DNA from 2 places in the Neorhizobium sp. 05N33 genome. Region 2 is predicted to be linked to the other one. Evidence: predicted binding sites of a transcription regulator. Region 2 holds the regulator's gene; the other holds the start of a gene.
The links. Region 2 encodes HrcA, which represses chaperone genes, less so after heat shock. Its sites were predicted from a motif close to GTTAGCACTCNCNNNNNGNGAGTGCTAAC; they were not measured.
Positions count from the first base shown of each region.

Region 1: the regulator HrcA is predicted to act here: its motif matches at 3,739-3,767, upstream of groES (co-chaperone GroES).

Region 1 covers NZ_JBFTNK010000002.1:56,767-62,575, reverse strand. Annotated here, with positions in the region: gene clpB (ATP-dependent chaperone ClpB) at 1-1,394, shown strand, start outside; gene groL (chaperonin GroEL) at 1,685-3,328, opposite strand; gene groES (co-chaperone GroES) at 3,388-3,684, opposite strand; gene AC1DLT_RS04545 (TIGR01459 family HAD-type hydrolase) at 4,137-4,985, shown strand; gene AC1DLT_RS04540 (bifunctional riboflavin kinase/FAD synthetase) at 5,025-5,809, shown strand, end outside.
Region 2 covers NZ_JBFTNK010000002.1:500,455-506,263, reverse strand. Annotated here, with positions in the region: gene hemW (radical SAM family heme chaperone HemW) at 1-745, opposite strand, end outside; gene rdgB (RdgB/HAM1 family non-canonical purine NTP pyrophosphatase) at 752-1,396, opposite strand; gene AC1DLT_RS06790 (VOC family protein) at 1,405-1,812, opposite strand; gene rph (ribonuclease PH) at 1,831-2,547, opposite strand; gene hrcA (heat-inducible transcriptional repressor HrcA) at 2,724-3,803, shown strand; gene grpE (nucleotide exchange factor GrpE) at 3,922-4,563, shown strand; gene ptsN (PTS IIA-like nitrogen regulatory protein PtsN) at 4,766-5,230, opposite strand; gene hpf (ribosome hibernation-promoting factor, HPF/YfiA family) at 5,308-5,809, opposite strand, start outside.

The DNA of each region.
Region 1 (5,809 bases), 440 kb from region 2:
GCATGCAGGTGGATTCCAAGCCCGAGGAACTCGACGAGCTCGACCGCCGCATCATGCAGCTGAAGATCGAGCGCGAAGCCCTGAAGAAGGAAACCGATAGCGCCTCGGCTGATCGCCTGCAGCGTCTCGAAGGCGAAGTGACCTCGCTCGAAGAACAGGCGGATGCGCTGACGGCCCGCTGGCAGGCGGAAAAGCAGAAGCTCGGCCTTGCCGCCGACCTGAAGCGGCAGCTCGACGAAGCCCGCAACGAACTGGCGACTGCCCAGCGCAAGGGCGAGTTCCAGCGTGCCGGCGAACTGACCTATGGCGTGATCCCGGAACTGGAAAAGCGCCTCGTGGACGCCGAAGCCCAGGATACTTCGACCAATGCCATGGTGCAGGAAGTCGTGAACCCGGATGCGATCGCCCATGTGGTGTCGCGCTGGACCGGCATTCCGGTCGACAAGATGCTGGAAGGCGAGCGCGACAAGCTGCTGCGCATGGAAGACGAACTGGCAAAATCGGTCGTCGGCCAAGGCGATGCGGTCCAGGCCGTCTCGCGTGCGGTACGCCGTTCCCGCGCCGGCCTGCAGGATCCGAACCGGCCGATCGGCTCGTTTATCTTCCTCGGCCCGACCGGTGTCGGCAAGACGGAGCTGACGAAATCGCTCGCCCGCTTCCTGTTCGACGACGAAACGGCGATGGTGCGCATGGACATGTCGGAATACATGGAGAAGCACTCCGTGGCCCGGCTGATCGGTGCGCCTCCGGGCTATGTCGGTTATGACGAAGGTGGCGCGCTGACTGAAGCCGTCCGCCGCAAGCCCTACCAGATCGTACTGTTCGACGAGATCGAGAAGGCGCATCCGGACGTGTTCAACGTTCTTCTGCAGGTGCTCGACGACGGGCGCCTGACGGACGGGCAGGGCCGCACGGTCGACTTCAAGAACACGATGATCATCATGACCTCCAATCTCGGAGCGGAATACCTGACCGCTCTTCGCGAGGGCGAGGATTCCGAAAGCGTGCGAGAGCAGGTGATGGACGTCGTGAAAGCCTCGTTCCGGCCTGAATTTTTGAACCGCGTCGATGAGATCATCCTGTTCCATCGCCTGAAGCGCAACGAGATGGGCGCGATCGTCGATATCCAGATGAAGCGGCTGCTGTCGCTTCTGGCGGAGCGCAAGATCAGCATCGATCTCGGTTCGGACGCCCGCGAATGGTTGGCCGACAAGGGCTACGATCCGGTCTACGGCGCTCGTCCGCTGAAGCGGGTGATCCAGAAGTTCATGCAGGATCCGCTCGCCGAACAGATCCTCGGCGGCCAAATCCCGGATGGATCGGCCGTTGCGGTGAGTGCCGGTTCCGACCGGTTGCTCTTCCGCGTCAAGCGGGCGGTCAGCGAAGCCGCATAACCTGCCAAAACGGCGGCTCCGCAAGCCCAGCGTGAGGCGTCGAACAGCTCAGTCAAAGAATGGCCGCACCGGAAACAGTGCGGCCATTTTCATTGGGGGACGGTTTGGAACGGGTCGGGGCCAGATCTGTTTCGCGAAGTGCGCTCGCGGAGCCTCAAACAGAAAGGGCCCCGGTCAAACCGGAGCCCTTAATCGTTTTCAACTAGGCTGCTTCTTGCCGCCGGTTCAGCACGCTTGACGCGCTGAACCACGTGAGGTGAGAGGCGGCTTCGGCGATAGGCTTGCGCCTATCACATCATGTCCATGCCGCCCATGCCGCCCATGCCGCCAGGCATGCCGCCGCCAGCCGATTCCTTCTTCGGAAGTTCGGCGATCATGGCTTCGGTGGTGATCAGCAGCGAAGCAACCGAAGCTGCGTTCTGCAGAGCCGTGCGAACGACCTTGAGCGGATCGACGATGCCCATGGTGATCATGTCGCCATATTCAGACGTCTGGGCGTTGTAGCCGTAGTTGTCTTCGTTCTTTTCGAGGATCTTGCCGACCACGATCGAAGCTTCGTCACCAGCGTTTTCAGCGATCTGGCGAACCAGCGACTGAAGAGCGCGGCGAACGATGTTGATGCCGGCTTCCTGGTCGTCGTTTGCACCCTTTGCGGTGATCTTGACGGAGGAACGCAGCAGGGCAACGCCGCCGCCCGGTACGATGCCTTCCTGAACGGCAGCGCGCGTCGCGTTGAGAGCGTCGTCGATGCGGTCCTTCTTTTCCTTGACTTCGACTTCCGTCGAGCCGCCGACGCGGATCACGGCAACGCCGCCAGCCAGCTTGGCCAGACGTTCCTGCAGCTTTTCGCGGTCGTAGTCCGAGGTGGTTTCTTCGATCTGAGCCTTGATCTGACCAACGCGGCCTTCGATGTCGGCCTTGGAGCCGGCGCCGTCGACGATCGTGGTGTTTTCCTTGGAGATCGAGACCTTCTTGGTGCGGCCGAGCATGTCGAGCGTGACATTTTCGAGCTTGATGCCGAGGTCTTCGGAGATGACAGTGCCGCCCGTCAGGATGGCGATGTCTTCGAGCATGGCCTTGCGGCGATCACCGAAGCCCGGAGCCTTGACGGCAGCGATCTTGAGGCCACCGCGCAGCTTGTTGACGACGAGCGTCGCAAGAGCTTCGCCTTCGACGTCTTCAGCGATGATCAGCAGCGGCTTGCCGGTCTGAACGACGGCTTCGAGAACCGGGAGCATCGCCTGCAGGTTCGAGAGCTTCTTCTCGTGGAGGAGAATGAAAGCGTCGTCGAGATCGGCGACCATCTTTTCCGGGTTGGTGACGAAGTAGGGCGACAGGTAGCCGCGGTCGAACTGCATGCCTTCGACGACTTCGAGTTCGGTTTCGGCGGTCTTGGCTTCTTCGACGGTGATCACACCCTCGTTGCCGACCTTCTGCATGGCTTCAGCAATGTCGAGACCGACCTGCTTGTCGCCGTTTGCGGAGATCGTGCCGACCTGTGCGACTTCTTCCGAGGTCGAGATCTTCTTGGCCTTGGCCTGGAGATCCTTGACGACGTCAGCAACGGCGAGGTCGATGCCGCGCTTCAGGTCCATCGGGTTCATGCCGGCTGCAACGGCCTTGTTGCCTTCGCGAACGATCGCCTGGGCAAGAACGGTAGCAGTCGTAGTGCCGTCGCCGGCGATGTCGTTGGTCTTCGAAGCAACTTCGCGGACCATCTGGGCGCCCATGTTCTCGAACTTGTCGTCAAGTTCGATTTCCTTGGCGACCGATACGCCGTCCTTGGTGATGCGCGGAGCGCCGAAGGACTTGTCGATGATGACGTTACGGCCCTTCGGGCCGAGCGTTACCTTGACTGCGTCAGCGAGAATGTCGACGCCGCGCAGCATCTTTTCGCGCGCGGTGCGGCCGAACTTGATTTCTTTGGCTGCCATTTTGATAACTCCTGAAAAGGGGTGTCAGCGATTTAGAATGAAGAGTAACCGGCCGGAAATCAGCCGATGATGCCCATGATGTCGGATTCCTTCATGATCAGAAGGTCTTCGCCATCGAGCTTGACTTCGGTGCCCGACCACTTGCCGAACAGGACGCGATCGCCAGCCTTGACGTCGAGAGCAGTGATGTTGCCCTTGTCGTCGCGGGTGCCGGTGCCGACGGCGACGATTTCGCCTTCCTGCGGCTTTTCCTTGGCGGTATCAGGAATGATGATGCCGCCCTTGGTCTTGGCTTCGGATTCGACGCGACGAACAACGACGCGGTCATGAAGGGGGCGGAAATTGGTGCTTGCCATTGTCTAATCCCTCGATCAAATGACATGGACGGGTGAAACCCGTATCTCGGTGCTGTTAGCACTCCCGGTTGGAGAGTGCCAGCCGCGTCGAAATAGGGCTGGCTGGCGGATGAGTCAAGAACGGCCGTAAAATTTTCGAGACGGCTCGGAACTTCATACGAAATACGCTTAACGATACGGATGCTGGCTGAACGCCTGTTGTCTCGCGGAACTGCCGGCCGTCTGCGGCCACATCAGGGTCTCTCGTTTCGGCCACCCCTTCGGGCAGGTCGGCATGTTGCACGGGACTTTGGTGGAAGAATGGCGCCGACGCGGCTGCGATCCGGGCACCGGTGCGAAGAGTTATCCTTGCCGACCTCGGCGATCTCGTCGCGGTTTTTCTCCCGATTATCTCTTGTAATCCTCAACCGGGTTTGTCATGTGACCCGGGACTTGCGAGATGGGAAGATTACATGGCAAAGCGCATCGGCAATCTGAGCGAAGTGATCGGCGACTACGACGTTGTCCTCTCGGACGTCTGGGGTGTGGTTCACAACGGTGTCGAGGCTTTCCAGCATTCCTGCAAGGCGCTCGCCGCAGCCCGCGAAGCCGGCGCCACCGTCGTGCTGATCACCAATTCGCCGCGCACGGCTCCCGGCGTCATCGAGCAGATGCGCGCGCTCGGCGTGCCCGACGGCACCTATGACCGGATCGTTACGTCAGGCGACGTCACCCAGCACCTGATCGTCGACGGCCCGAAAAAGGTTTTTCTGATCGGTCCCGAACGCGACCTCAACCTGTTTGACGGGCTCGGCGTCGAGGTGGTCTCCGCCGACGAAGCCGAATGCATCGTCTGCACCGGTTTCTTCGACGACGAGAAGGAAGTCCCGGAAGACTATACCGACATGCTGGCAGCGTTTGCCAAGCGTGACGTGCCTTTCATCTGCGCCAACCCGGATCTTGTTGTCGAGCGCGGCCACAAGATCATCCCCTGCGCCGGCGCGGTGGCGGCCTATTACGAAGAGTTCGGCGGCAAGACCCGCGTCGCCGGCAAGCCGCACAGCCCGATCTACGAGGCGACGATCGAAGCTGCCCGCGAAGTGCGCGGCGATTTCCCGATGAACCGGGTGCTGGCGATCGGCGACGGCATGCCGACCGACGTGCGCGGCGCGCTCGCATACGGCCTCGACCTGCTTTATATCAGCGGGGGCATCCATGTTTCGGAATATACCGTCAACGGCCAGACCGACGAGGCGATCCTCAACGCCTGGCTGAAGCGGGAAAATGCCGCGCCGAAATACTGGATGCCGCGCCTCGCATAGCCCCCTGGGCCTGAATTGGGCCTGAACCGGAATCCGCGCATGACTGTCTTCCATCGCAACGAGAAGAAGGAACCGCTGCCCGAGGAACTGAAGGGCGGCGTCATCGCCATCGGCAATTTCGACGGCGTGCATCGCGGCCATCGCAGCGTGCTGGAGCGCGCGTTGGCACTTGCGGAACAGTGCGGCGTACCCGCCCTGGTGCTGACCTTCGAGCCGCATCCGCGCACCGTTTTCCGCCCGGAGGAACCGGTCTTCCGCCTGACCCCGGCGCCGCTCAAGGCGCGCCTGCTCGAGGCCATGGGTTTCCGCTCGGTGATCGAATATCCCTTCACCCGCGAGTTCGCCACCCGCTCGGCGGAAGAATTCATCCAGACCATTCTCGTGGATTGGCTGGCAGCCAGCGCCGTCGTCACCGGCTTCGACTTTCATTTCGGCAAGGACAGGAAAGGTGGTCCGGCCTTCCTGATGGCATCGGGCGCCAAGCACGGTTTCAACGTGCAGCTGGTCGATGCCTTCCGCGACGAGAATGCTGACGTAATCTCGTCCAGCCGCATCCGCGATCTGCTGGCGGAAGGCGATGTCTCCGCCGCGGCCGGCCTGCTCGGGTATCGCTACACGCTTGAGGCGGAAGTGATCGGCGGTGAAAAGCTTGGCCGCCAGCTCGGTTTCCCGACCGCCAACATGCAGCTGCCGCCGGAGGCCGTACTCAAGGCCGGCATCTACGCCGTCCGCTTCCGCCGCCCCGACGGCACGCTTTTCGACGGCGTCGCCAGCTACGGCCGCCGCCCGACGGTGACCGAAAACGGTGCGCCCCTGCTCGAGAC
Region 2 (5,809 bases):
CGAACCGCTCGGTAATTTCCTGCGTCGCCTCGTAGAGCGCTGCGGATTGGTCGTCATCCGGCACGATCAGCTTGCCGGCCTTGTGCAGGCCATAGAAGGGCGTGCCTTCCTCGATGGTGAGCTGGTAGAGCGACAAATGGTCGACCGCGTAGGAAACCGCTTCCTTCAGCTCCGCTTCCCAGGCCTCGACCGTCTGTTTCGGCCGGGCATAGATGAGATCGAAGGACATGCGCGGAAAGATCTCCCGCGCCAGTTTGATGGCCTTCAGCGCATCGGCAACGTCATGCAGCCGACCGAGGAATTTGAGGTCCGGATCGTTGAGCGCCTGTACGCCGAGCGAGACGCGGTTGACCCCGGCAGCGCGATAGCCGCGGAAGCGGGTCGCCTCGACGCTGGAAGGGTTGGCCTCCATGGTGATCTCGATGCCGTCGGGCACATGCCAATGCCTGGCAATGCCGTCGAGGATCGCCGAGACCGTGGTGGGGTCCATCAGAGACGGCGTGCCGCCGCCGAGGAAAATACTGGTGACGGTTTTCGGCCCGCTCATCCGCCGCATCACTTCCATCTCCTTCAGGAAGGCGGCGGTGAAACGCGGCTGGTCCACGGGCTGATGGCGCACATGGCTGTTGAAGTCGCAATAGGGGCACTTGGCCGCACAGAATGGCCAATGCACATAGACGCCAAAGCCCGGCTCGCCGGTATCGGGCAGAAGGGTGTCGCGCAGAAGAGGAGCGGCCGAGTTCAAAATGCCTCAAGCCTCCAGGCAGGTTTCGACGAAACGCTTGAAGGCGCGGGCGCGATGCGAAAGCGCTTCCGGTTCGCCAGGTTTCCAGCCGTGTTTCTGGTCACTACTCATTTCACCGAAGGTAATATCATAGCCTTCCGGTTGGAAGACAGGGTCATAACCAAAACCCTGGATGCCGCGCGGCGGCCACACTACGGTGCCTTCCACTTCGCCCCGGAACATTTCCGTGTGTCCGTCAGGCCATGCGAGACAGAGAACGCTGACAAAGCGGCAACCGCGCTGTTCCGGCTTGGTCGCGCCGCGTTCTTCGAGCGCCTTCTCGACCTTTTCCATCGCCATCTGAAAATCGCGGCTGCCATCCTCACGTTCCGCCCAGTTGGCGGTGTAGACACCCGGCGCGCCGTCGAGCGCGTCGATGACAATACCGGAATCGTCAGACAGTGCGGGCAGGCCGGAGGCCCTGGCGGAGGCGAGTGCCTTGATCGCGGCATTTTCCTCGAATGTCGTGCCCGTCTCGTCCGGCTCTTCGAATTGCAGTTCGGCGGCGGATTTGGCCGAGAAGCCGAAGGGGCCGATCAGTTCGGCGATTTCGCGGATCTTTCCGGCATTGTGGCTGGCGACCACGATCGTCTTGGTAACGAGCTTGCGCATGATAATTCCTATTCGATATTCCAGAGCCTGGGCTCTGCGCATTCCAGGCTGTTGCCGGCCGGATCGCGGAAATAGATTGAGCGGGCACCGTTCGGCCAGCGGAAATCGCTTTCGATGGCAATCCCTGCCTTGTTGAGCTTTTCCTTGATCAAGTCAATCGCGTCGCCCGTCATGCGAAAGCAGACATGTCCCGGTCCCGTCGCGCCATGTGGCGGTACGGGCAGCGCATCGGCGGGCGGTGGCTTGATCGTCTCAGCCGGATTGAAGATCAGCAGGATCCCCGGCCCACAACGGAAGAACACATGTCTGGTACCAGCGCGCAGCACCTTCTCAAGGCCGAGAATGCCGCCGTAGAACGCTTCGGCGGCATCGAGATCATCGGCGTAGAGCGCGGTTTCGAGAATGCCTTCAATCAAACCGCACCTCTTTCAGGTTCAGGCAATCGCCTGCTTCTGCAGCGCCACCAGTTCCTGGGTACCGTCCTGAGCGAGCGCCAGCAGCTTCAGGAACTCTTCCTGGCTGAAGGGCTTGCCTTCCGCCGTGCCCTGCACCTCGACGATGCCGCCGGAGCCGGTCATGACGAAATTGGCGTCCGTCTCGGCAGCCGAATCCTCGATATAGTCGAGGTCGATTACCGGCTGGCCGGCAAAGATGCCGCAGGAGATCGCCGCGACATGGTCCTTCAGCACCTTGTCGACCTTGGTCATCGAGCGGGCTTCCATCCACTTCAGGCAGTCGTAGAGCGCAATCCAGCCACCGGTGATCGAGGCGGTGCGCGTGCCGCCATCCGCCTGGATGACGTCGCAGTCGATGGTGATCTGCTTTTCGCCGAGTGCTTCGAGATCGATGACGGCGCGCAAGGACCGACCGATCAGGCGCTGGATTTCCTGGGTGCGGCCGCCCTGCTTGCCGCTAGCGGCTTCGCGCTTCATGCGGTCGCCGGTGGCGCGCGGCAGCATGCCGTATTCGGCCGTCACCCAGCCCTTGCCGCTGTTGCGCAGCCACGGCGGCGTCTTTTCTTCAAGACTCGCGGTGCACAGCACATGCGTGTCGCCGAACTTCACGAGGCAGGAACCTTCCGCGTGCTTGGAGAAATTGCGCTCGAACGAGACCTTGCGCATCTGGTTCAACTGTCTGCCTGAAGGCCGCATGCTTCACTCCCTGGATTTCTGTTTCCGCCTTCTAAGGCCCCGGCCGAGCTTTTGCAAAGAAAAAGCCCTAATGAGTGTGCAGGCGAATGATCCTGGCTGGCGCAATTTTCCCTTTGGAGAAGGCGCGTCGAATGACTATATTTTGTCGAATGATCAACGGAACGGTGAAGGTCTAGATGGGATTTTCGGCATCGACGGGTAGGGACAGCGGCTCTGTGCTCGATGACCGTTCGCGCGAAATTTTCCGCCGCATCGTGGAAAGCTACCTGGAAAACGGTGAGCCGCTAGGTTCCCGCAATCTTTCACGGCTGCTGCCCATCTCCTTGTCGCCGGCTTCGGTGCGCAATGTGATGAGCGATCTCGAGGAGCTCGGCCTCATCTATTCCCCGCATATCAGCGCCGGGCGCCTGCCGACCCAGTCGGGGCTCCGGTTTTTCGTTGACGCCTTCATGCAGGTCGGAGACCTGTCTGCCGAGGAGCGTGCCAATATCGATCGGCAGATCCGCCCGGCCGACCGAGATCAGCCGATGGAAAGCCTGATGGCGGAGGCAAGCCGTATGCTCTCAGGCGTCTCGCGCGGCGCCGGCATTGTCATCACCACCAAGAGCGATCCGGTTCTCAAGCATGTCGAGTTCATCCGCCTGGAGCCGACCAAGGCGCTCGCCGTGCTGGTCGGCGATCACAACCAGGTCGAAAACCGCATCATCGAATTGCCCGCCGGCGTGACCTCGTCGCAGCTGACCGAGGCGGCGAATTTCCTCAATGCCCACCTGAGCGGCCAGACGCTACCGGAACTGCGTGGCCAGCTGAAGACCCTCAAGGACCAGGTCCAGGGCGAGCTTTATGCGCTCTCGCAGGAACTGGTCGAGCGCGGTCTGGCGGTCTGGTCCGGCGACAGCGAGGAAGGAAAGCCGACCCAGCTGATCGTCCGCGGCCGGGCCAATCTGCTCGAAGGCCTGGCGGATGTTGCCGATCTCGATCGTTTGCGGCTGCTTTTCGACGATCTCGAAAAGAAGGACAGTCTGATCGAGATTCTTGATCTCGCCGAAAAGGGGCCGGGCGTCCGGATCTTCATCGGCTCGGAAAACAAGCTGTTTTCGCTTTCCGGCTCGTCGCTCATCGTGGCGCCTTATCGCGACGGCGAGGACCGCATCGTCGGTGCCGTCGGTGTCATCGGGCCGACGCGGCTCAATTATTCCCGCATCGTGCCGATGGTGGATTACACCGCGCAGCTGCTTGCCAGGCTGTCGCGCTGAATTTTGCGGCCGGACCGGCCCAAGTTTCCCAGCAAGCCTTGATTTTTCCACCTTAAACCTCGATATCGGGCACAAATCCAAGCCCGTAAATCGAAGTCAAGAATAACCGGAGACCGTCATGACCGACGAAACCAACAAGAACGGACCTGACGCAACTGCCGCGGAGAACACCGCGGAAGCCGTAGCATCTGCTCTTGAGGACGCGGCCAACCAGAAGAATGCCGAGGCGCCTGCCGCCGAACCTGATCCGCTGGAATTGCTGAAGGCCGAGAACAACGAGTTGCGCGACCGTTTCCTGCGGCTTGCCGCTGAGATGGATAACCTGCGCCGCCGCACCGAACGCGAAATCAAGGACGCTAAGTCCTATGCGGCGGCCGGCTTTGCGCGCGACATGCTCGCCGTTTCGGACAACCTGCGCCGGGCGCTGGACGCCGTGCCGACCGAAATGCGCGCCACGGCAGATGCCTCGCTGACCACGCTCCTGGAGGGCGTCGAGATGACTGAACGCTCGATGCTGTCCGCTCTGGAGCGCCACGGCGTGAAGAAGATCGATCCTGAAGGCCAGAAGTTCGACCCGAATTTCCACCAGGCTATGTTCGAAATCCCGAACCCTGCTGTCCCGAACAATACCGTCGTCCAGGTCGTCCAGGCCGGTTTCACGATCGGTGAACGCGTGCTGCGGCCCGCTATGGTCGGTGTCGCAAAAGGTGGACCGAAGGCGGAGGCCTCTGCAGAAGCCGCCGGTGAGAAGAGCGCCTGAAGTCTTTGAGAAGCAGGCGATAAGCCTGCTTCTCATTCTAGGCCGGACACTCCCGTTGGTGTTTGCTCGTCGGACTGGCGATTGTTCCAGATCCGTTGAGTTTCCACGCATAATCCCCGCGAAATGCGGCTCAAAAACAAAACCGCCCGGCGCTTTGACAGCGGCCGGGCGGTTCGTTTCGTCCCCACGAATGCATATGCCGTCAGGCGGCGTGGTTGGCCTGTTCCTCGTTGAGGAAGGCATAGATCGCCGAAGCGGAATCGGTCTTGCGCAGCTTGGCGACGAGATCCTGGTCGCGCAGGACGCGGGCGATGCGCGACAGGGCCTTCAGGTGATCGGCGCCGGCGCCTTCGGGTGCCAGCAGCAGGAACACCAGATCGACCGGCTCGTCGTCGAGCGCTTCGAAATCGACCGGCGCTTCAAGGCGTGCGAAAATACCCTTGATCGACGAGATGCTGTTGAGCTTGCCGTGCGGGATGGCGATGCCGTGGCCGACGCCGGTGGAACCGAGCCTTTCGCGCTGCAGGATGATGTCGAAGATTTCTCGTTCGCTCACGCCTGTCAACTTGGAAGCCTTGGCCGCCAGCTCCTGCAATAGCTGCTTTTTGGAGTTTACCTTTAGGGCAGGAATAATCGCATCTTGCTGCAGCAAATCTGCCAATGCCATTCTCTTCATCCTTCGTGCCGCAAGAGCTTGTGCCCTAGGCGAAGGGGAGCGCCGTCTCCGACGCTCTCCCCAAGTTGTTAGTTCTTGATATTGGTGGAATCGATCCAGCCAATATTGCCGTCATTGCGGCGGTACACAATGTTCAGATGTTCCTTGCCGGGGCTGCGGAACAGAAGAACAGGCTCGTCTGTCATATCAAGTGCCATGACGGCGCTTGCGACCGTCATTGTCTTCAACTGCTTCGAACTTTCCGCGACGATGGTCGGCGCGAAATCCTCGGGCACTTCCTCCCCTTCATCCGGTACGCTGTCCATAACAGTGTAGGCAACTTCCGCATAACCATTCACATGGTTGCCGGCATGATGATCCTTGAGCCGCCGCTTGTAGCGGCGCAGACGTTTTTCGATCCGCTGTGCTGCGGCATCGAAACTGATCTGCGGATCATTCGCCTCGCCGGCCGCATGCAGGACGATCCCGGTATCGAGATGCACCTTGCAGTCGGCAGAAAAGCGCGAACCAGCCTTTTCCACGATGACTTGGCCTGAGTAGCCTCCGTCGAAGTATTTTGTAACCGCTTCT